DNA from 2 places in the Shewanella sp. M16 genome. Region 1 is predicted to be linked to the other one. Evidence: predicted binding sites of a transcription regulator. Region 1 holds the regulator's gene; the other holds the start of a gene.

The links. The regulator FliA, encoded in region 1, starts transcription of late flagellar genes. The targets are predictions, from matches to a motif close to CTAAAGNTNNNNNNNNNNNNGCCGATA.
Region 2: pomA (flagellar motor protein PomA) is a predicted target of FliA. The motif match lies at 2,566-2,592, and genes of this name have one in related genera.

What each region holds. Positions count from the first base shown of each region.
Region 1 is NZ_JAGTUL010000023.1:12,282-16,715, forward strand. Features, by position in the region: gene KFE26_RS15385 (chemotaxis protein CheA) at 1-1,278, opposite strand, end outside; gene KFE26_RS15390 (protein phosphatase CheZ) at 1,294-2,031, opposite strand; gene cheY (chemotaxis response regulator CheY) at 2,045-2,428, opposite strand; gene KFE26_RS15400 (RNA polymerase sigma factor FliA) at 2,476-3,189, opposite strand; gene KFE26_RS15405 (MinD/ParA family protein) at 3,182-4,063, opposite strand; gene flhF (flagellar biosynthesis protein FlhF) at 4,068-4,434, opposite strand, start outside.
Region 2 is NZ_JAGTUL010000012.1:74,927-79,360, forward strand. Features, by position in the region: gene thiI (tRNA uracil 4-sulfurtransferase ThiI) at 1-260, opposite strand, end outside; gene KFE26_RS10245 (flagellar motor protein MotB) at 710-1,636, opposite strand; gene pomA (flagellar motor protein PomA) at 1,640-2,407, opposite strand; gene xseB (exodeoxyribonuclease VII small subunit) at 2,722-2,961, shown strand; gene ispA ((2E,6E)-farnesyl diphosphate synthase) at 2,964-3,845, shown strand; gene dxs (1-deoxy-D-xylulose-5-phosphate synthase) at 3,867-4,434, shown strand, end outside.

The sequences.
Region 1 (4,434 bases):
ACGACCAAACACTTTCTTGATCGGTTGCATACGGGTTTTCATCACAGCGCCTTGCAAATCGGCAGTAACGAGATCTAAGTTCGCGAGAGCTTTCGACATCTCCTCATCATCACGGCTGATGCCTAAGCTCACCAATCGATTTCGAACTAACACTAACTCACCCACCATATTCATGATCTGGTCGAGTCGTGCGGTATCTACACGTACTGTTGTTTCACCCTGAGGCACATTCGCAGAGCTAGCCTTAGCAGGTGCTTTATCGACAACCGCAATTTCCACCTTAGGTTTTGCAGCAACGACTGGAGCAGGAGCTGGTACTGCGGCTTTAACTGGCGCAGGAACATGTGGTGCAGCAGACGAAACAGGGGGCGTAGGCGATTTTACTTCAGCTTTAGCTGGTGCTCCGCCTTTCCCATGGAGTTCATCGAGTAATCGCTCAAACTCATCATCGGTAATTTCATCAGCATCTACAATCGGTTGAGGCGCAGGTGTTGCCACAACCTTAGGCTTAACAGGCACTTCAGCCTCAGCTTTAAATTTACCTGAGCCATGAAGTTCATCCAGTAACGCCTCGAACTCATCATCAGTGATGTCATCACCTGATGTTGAAGGTGTTTTAATTGGTGCAGCAGGCTTTGCAGCAACTGGTTCAGATACAAATGTGGTAGCAGCGACCGCAGGTCCCTTTCCTGAACCATGAAGCGCATCCAATAAAGCTTCAAATTCAGCATCATTGATATCATCGATACTTGAAGACGTATTTTCAATGGAAGATGAGTTATCACTTATATCAGCAGGGATTTCTTGAAGGGTAGAAGTATCAATAATGACTTCAACAACAGGTTCTGGCTCTGCAACCTTGGCGGAAGCGACTTCAGATGGCAAAGGTGCACCTGAACTGAGCATTTTAAGTCTCGCTAGCAAACCTGAATCGGCGGGGTCTTGTTGCTCGCCCTGTTGGGTTTGCGCAAACATGGTATTAATTGCATCAACAGCCTGCAAAATAATATCCATCAACTCTGCGTTAACGCTACGCTTGCCTGTGCGCAATAAATCGAAGGTATTCTCAGCCTCATGACAAACATCAACCATGGGAGTTAAGCTAAGAAAGCCAGCACCACCTTTAACGGTATGAAAACCTCGGAAAATGGCGTTCAGCAAGTTAGTATCATCAGGATTATTTTCAAGCGCAACGAGTTGCTCTTGCAGAAGCTCTAAAATTTCACCGGCTTCGATTAAAAAGTCCTGGAGTATCTCTTCATCTACATCAAAGGCCATCAAATTGACTCCCAGTTAGAAACCCAGACTCGATAGAAGATCATCCACTTCGTCTTGACCCGTTACCACATCTTGACGAAGCTCGGCATTCATTATCGGGCCTTCTGCTTCAATATTATTTTTCTGAGCAATCTGACTTTCAATCATAGGTTGCTCACCAAATACCGTCAGCATAGAAACCAGATTACTTTCTACTTCCATTACTAGATCAATAACACGACGTATTATTTGTCCTGTTAAGTCTTGAAAATCTTGCGCCATCAAAATTTGATTAAGCAATTCACGTAATCGAGTCGAGTCATTTGCACTACGAGACATAAGGTCTTGTACATCGTGACAAAGGCCCTTAAATTCAGTCAGCGCTATCTCGCGTCGCATTAATCTGTCCCAAGATGGCATGACATTTTGAATATTTACAGTCACGGCATTAGCCAAAGGTAAACATTCTTCAACCGCATCCATGGTTTTATTTGCAGCTTGTTCGGTCATGTCAATAACGTAATTTAAACGTTGCTTGGCATCGGGGATCTCTGTATTGGCTAATTCAGCAAGACGATTATCAACTTGAAAATCCATCAGCGCACTATGAAGTTGCCGAGTTAATTTACCTACTTCTTCGAATAATTCTCGTTGCAGTGGAGCAGCAAGCTCCCGAAATAAATCATCTGCCTGACTTTGCTCACCTGCACTTAATAATTCAACTAAATGCTGAGCTTGCTCGAGCGTGATGAGCCCTGATGTTTGTGACTTCATAGCTCATCCTTGCTCAAGCGAGTCGTTCGAATATTTTATCTAACTTCTCTTTCAGCGTTGCAGCGGTAAAAGGCTTAACCACATAACCATTCACTCCCGCTTGAGCGGCAGCAATAATCTGTTCACGTTTTGCTTCAGCAGTCACCATTAATACGGGTAAATGCTTTAGCGAATCATCAGCGCGAATTGCTTTTAACAGATCGATTCCTTGCATACCAGGCATATTCCAATCTGTAACAACAAAATCAAAATCCCCCTTTTGCAACATCGGCAGGGCTGTTGAGCCATCGTCTGCTTCTTGGGTGTTATTAAACCCCAAGTCTCGCAACAAGTTCTTGATGATACGCCTCATTGTCGAAAAATCGTCAACAATGAGAATCTTCATATTCTTGTCCAAGGTTTCCTCCGGTGAGCTGACATTCTGTGCTCGATTAATAATTATACTTATGTCCAGTGCTTGAGTTTAGCTTTCAATCGCAACATTGCCTGACTTAATATCTGGCTAACCCGCGATTCACTGACTTCAAGAATGGCGCCAATCTCTTTTAAATTCAATGCTTCATCGTAGTACAGGGATAACACTAATGCATCTCTTTCAGGCAATAATTTAATTGCCTCAACCAGAGCAGAATGAAATTGGTTCTCAGCTAATGCTTCAAATGAATCATCATCGGACCGATCACTCACTGTAAGTATATCCTGAGATACGCCTAAATCTTCTATCCCTATGATTTTTCCGACAGAAACATCGTTAAGAATATGATGGTACTCATCGAGCGTCATATCAAGTTTTTCTGCAATTTCTGTGTCGCGTGCATCACGGCCCAGTTCTTGCTCTAACTCATCAATAGCGTGTGCAACCTTACGATTGTTACGATGAACGGAACGAGGGACCCAGTCGCCACGACGAATTTCATCTAACATGGCTCCACGTATGCGTATGCCGGCGAAGGTTTCAAATTTCGCACCCTTGCCACCATCAAACTTGGATGATGCTTCTAGTAACCCCATCATCCCAGCTTGGAGTAAATCATCTAACTGCACAGATGCAGGTAGTCTGGCGAGTAAATGATGCGCAATTCTTTTAACCAACGGAGCATACTGTTCAACGATCGACGATTTATTGTCTAAACAAGTATACGCAGCGGCTTTATTCACTCGTTTTTTCCTCTTGAAAATCTGGTCGTTGTACTAAACGCTCAACGAAAAACTCCAAATGCCCACCAGGTTGCTGCGGCACAGGCCAGCTCAAAATTTTATTTGCCAATCCTTGATACGCAATCGCCGCTGGTGATTTAGGATAAGCTTCAACCACCAATTTTTGTTTACGAACTGATTTACGTAAGTTTTCGTCAAATGGAATCGTGGCGACTAATTCAAGTGCAACATCTAAAAATCTGTCGGTCACTTTACTGAGTTTAGCAAATAATTCCATACCTTCGCGTAAACTACGCACCATATTGGCAACTATTTTAAAACGGAACACGCCATGCTCACGGCTGAGAATTTTAATCAGGGCGTAGGCATCGGTAATCGAAGTGGGTTCATCACAAACAACGACTAGCACATCCTGCGAAGCACGTGAGAAACTGAGCACCATATCTGAGATCCCAGCCGCAGTATCTACGACTAGAATATCAAACTGAGTCCGCATCTCACTAAATGCACGGATTAATCCAGCATGTTGCGCAGGGCTTAATTCCACCATCCCCTGTGTTCCTGAGGTGGCAGGTACTATGCCTATCCCCTTAGGACCACGCACGATAATATCGTCAAGCTCTGCATCACCAGAGAGCACGTGAGAGAGGTTACGCTCGGCACGAATACCCAGCATGACGTCGACGTTTGCTAAGCCAAGGTCAGCGTCAAGTACCAAGACACGCTTGCCTTTTTCGGCTAATGCCACAGCAGTATTAATAGAAACGCTGGTTTTACCCACGCCTCCTTTGCCACCAGTGACCGCGATTACTTTCACTTTTTCGTTATAGGGTTGATTCATCATACGTAAACCACTTGCTTGATCCAGGGTCATAAATCTACTCAAATGCACAGGCCATATTATCTGACCACGCTGTGTCTTGTAATGATTGTTGTTCTGTACTATCTAACGCTGCGAGTGCCTGCTGGGCTAAATCTAGGGTATCCGCAACTTTCATATCTTCAGGAACTCTTTGTCCATCAGTAATATAACTTAATGGTAATCCGTTTTGGATCAACACACTTAATGCCCCTGCTAACGACACAGATTCATCGAGTTTTGTGAGAACGACACCAGATAGGGGAATGCGTTTAAAATGATTGACTGCATCTTGCAGCACACGGCGCTGCCCTGTCGCAGACAGTACCAGATAACTGCGGATAGGTATCCTGCTATTTGCAGTTAAATTATCAAGTTGCTGGTAA
Region 2 (4,434 bases), on a different contig from region 1:
TCAAAGCTGTACTCATCCACTTGCACTACGTGTGCAATGCCAGGAATACACGCCAGACGCTCACCGAAAGCTTGGGCCAATTCAGGCTTATCCTTTGGTACCATCACCATAATGCGGTCCCATTGACGCTGCACTTTTGCATCTTCGTCAACTTTTTTAAGCACATTACGGATGTTAGTTTCGAGCATTTTGGTGAAGCGCATGCGTACAGGCTTGCTCTTCATCATGATTTCTGGATACAGCTTTACAATAAACTTCATGGGATTTCCGCGGGCAATTTTAAAACAGCAAAATTGGTTAAAAGAATAATCGGGGGATTATATACCCAAGCAACCTAAAAAGGCGAGTTTCAGCGCACATAGCCAACAGCGACACAGGCCAAATTTGTGGCGTATTCATCGCGTATTAATGACTAAATCACGGCAGCTAATTAGGCTGAAATAATGTCAATAAAGCCTACTCGAGTGGTTTGAAGTGCCCTGCTTAAAATAAGTGATTTGAGATGAATCATTAACAATAAGTCGTTGAGGGATAGTTAAGGAAACTTAGGGATTACACACTCAATGTGATTAACGTAAAGCCCAAATGGATTTAAATCAACCACAGCGATTTGATGCATAACACGTTAACTAAAAAGGGAAAAGTCCACATTAGCTAGATAAAAAAGCCGCAAGATTATTGCGGCTTTAGATTGGGAGTATCTAAACACTTAAGGCGAATTACCGATCTGAATTTCTTCAGACTCCTTCGCTTTACCTTGCTCAATAGCAATTTCAACCCTGCGGTTACGAGCACGATTTTCCGGAGAATCGTTAGGCACAATCGGATTGTTAGACGCCATACCAACCACTTTCATTCGATTAGAATCAAAGCCGCTGACCTGTACTAACTCATGGGCCACTGCCACGGCACGTTTGCTGGATAAATCCCAATTAGAACTATAGAGCTCATCGCTTATTTGCATATCATCCGTGTAACCTGACACTGTGATGACACCTGGCACATCTTTTAACAATTCGCCGACTGAGCGCACCACAGGTTTAAATCGAGGCTGTAGGAAACCTGAGCCAGAAGCAAATGACCCCTTCTCACGTATACGAATAATAATCTGCTGACCTAATGACTCAATTTCAATCGCTCCATCGGTGATCTCTTTATTGAGCTCCTGCGCCATCTTCTTCACTTGCTGATTGATCTTTTCTTGCGCCGCTGCTGCTTCCGCTTTAACCGCATCGGCAACTTCTTGCGCCGTAGCACTCGCTTCGCCACCCCGCTGAGAACCATTTTGCTGCTGCACGCCGCCCGCACTATCGTCTTCACCCGCTTGGAAATCCAATACAGGTTCCGTCATTTCATTCGTTTGCTGGTTAATGATTTCAATCGGAGTCGGATCGGGGCGACCGGGTCTAAATTCTAAGGCAATGACAGAAGTCCCTTTCGGGATATCTTTAACTTCCACCTTATTTTGCACACCAAAGGCATACTTCATTGAGCCCGCGATCTGCTTAAACTTCATCACGTCCATTTCAGAAAATGACAATAACAATACGAAGAAACACATCAACAGCGACATCAAGTCAGCAAATGTTGCCAACCAGAGCGGTGCTCCGGGCGGTGGACAATTGCACTTAGCCATGGGCTACTCTCCGTCCGTTGTATCGATTTTACGATTTTTTTCAGCGAGATAATTTTTCAAAAAGCCTTCAATCACCCGCGGGTTTTGTCCGTCTTGAATCGCCAATACCGCATCCATAATAAGGTTACGATTGAGCATTTCCTCCCCCATCCTAAGCGTTAGCTTATCCGCGATAGGAAGACAAACCATGTTAGCAACCATAGCGCCGTATAATGTGGTTAACAACGCAACCGCCATCGAAGGACCAATAGATTTAGGATCCGCCATATTTGATAACATGGCCACGAGACCAACGAGTGTACCTATCATCCCCATCGCTGGCCCAACATCGCCAAAGGCTCTAAATATGCCAATCCCCGTACGATGACGTTCTTCCGTTAGAGCGATGTCCTTCTCTAGAGCTGCACGCACTACTTCACCATCATGACCATCGACTAACATATCGACAGCCTTTTGCATAAAAGTATTGCTAATTTGCGCTTCTTCTAATGCCAAAAACCCCCCTTTACGGGCAGCATCCGCCATAGTCACTGACTGTTCAATCAAGTCTTCTGGTTTATCAATCTTAAATACAAAAGCTTTCAAAGCAATTTTAACGGCGCTTAAAAACTGTTTAAGAGTGAACTTCATCATTACCACGAAGAAGGACCCACCGAACACAATCAGGATCGAGGGCACATCAACGAAAATCATCAAGCCGCCACTGGTCACCATAGCGCCGAGAATAAAACCAAAGGCTCCCACAATTCCGATTATTGTTGCTAAATCCACAACGGCTCCTCAATTTTCGTAATAAACGACATAATACTTACTCTGGGTAAGCAAGAACACTCAGTTATTCTACCGAATAAGATAATCCCACCGACACACATACGAGCCTTGTTTATCCAGTTAAAAATTACCATACAAATGATGATACTATTGTCAGTTATCGGACACACACTAAGCAAGTTTAGCGACAATTTATATTTTCTGGAAAAATTTCAGTAACAAAGCGTGCTATTGAGCAAATATCTTTAGTCTGAATTTGACCCTTACGCCGCCCTGATATACCTTGTGTCCGCTAAATCAAAGGAAACCTGAACGTGGCGAAGAAACCCGAAAATCTTAGTTTTGAAGAATCCCTTGGCGAACTTGAACGCATCGTTGCCGATCTAGAACAAGGCGATATCTCCCTCGATGACGCGTTAAAACAATTTGAACGTGGCATCAATCTCGTTCGAAATAGCCAAGCAAAACTCGAACAAGCCCAACAAAAAGTGGCCATTTTACTGAAACAAGACGAAAATGCGCCCCTATCCCCCTATGCCGTTGAGGGCGAATAAGCGTGTTAGTCAGTACCATTCAAGAATATCAACAACGAGTTGATGATCAATTAAAACAGCGTTTTAGTACGCTTGAAGATACAGCTCCCCAATTAAAAGCCGCTATGACTTACGGTGCCTTATTGGGAGGGAAGCGCATTCGACCGTTCCTCGTATACAGTGTAGGACGCATGTTTGGGGTCGAACTCGAAAAGTTAGATGCTTGCGCCGCAGCCATTGAATGTATCCATGCTTATTCATTAATCCACGACGATTTACCCGCCATGGACGATGACGAGCTCCGCCGTGGCCAGCCGACAGTGCATATCGCCTTTGATGAGGCGACGGCCATTTTAGCGGGGGATGCTCTGCAAACCTTAGCCTTTGAAATTGTCACCGAAGCCGTAGCAGGGATCAGCAGCGAACAACATATTGCTATGGTAAGAGTATTAGCCAAAGCCTCAGGTTATCGTGGTATGTGTGGAGGTCAAGCGATAGACTTAGCCTCGACCGATAAACATATTGATCTTAACGCGTTAACTCAGCTACATAATATGAAAACTGGCGCCCTTATCAGCTGCGCCGTTGAGTTAGCTTTGATCGCCGCAAACGCGCCAAAAGATCAGTATGCTGCTATGATGGATTTTGCTCGTGCGGTCGGACTCGCCTTCCAAGTACAAGACGATATCCTTGACATCGTAGCCACCACCGAAGAGCTAGGTAAACCGCAAGGCTCTGATACTGAATCGAATAAGAGTACGTTTCCACAACTACTTGGACTACAAGGTGCACAAGACACCGCCAAACAACTGATCCAAGAGGCACTATCAGCGCTGGCTAAATTGCCATACAATAGCCAGTTAATTGCAGACTTCGCCCGCTATATCATTGAGCGAAGAATATAATAAGAGTCGAAGTATCTCGCTATGAGTTTGGACATTTCTCAGTTTCCCGTGTTGGCGCAGGCCAACACCCCCAATGAGCTCCGCCAGCTTCCTCAGGCACTTTTACCACAAGTAGCCGATGAACTGCGCGAGTTCCTTCTTAAGTCTGTTGGCATGTCCAGCGGACATTTTGCCTCTGGGCTCGGCACAGTAGAACTCACTGTGGCACTGCACTATGTCTACAATACCCCCTTTGATCGACTGATCTGGGACGTAGGCCATCAAGCCTATCCCCATAAAATTCTCACGGGTCGACGTGACAAGATGCACACCATTCGGCAAAAAGATGGCTTACATCCTTTCCCATGGCGTGAAGAAAGTGAATACGACACTTTCAGCGTTGGCCATTCAGGCACGTCGATTAGCGCCGCGCTGGCGATGGCGATAGCTGCAGAAAAAGAACAAGCAGGTCGTAAAGTTGTAGCTGTGATCGGCGATGGCGCTATGACTGGCGGCATGGTGTTTGAAGCCATGAACCACGCGGGCGACTTGCACAATGACATGCTCGTGGTACTGAACGACAACGAAATGTCGATTTCAGAAAATGTCG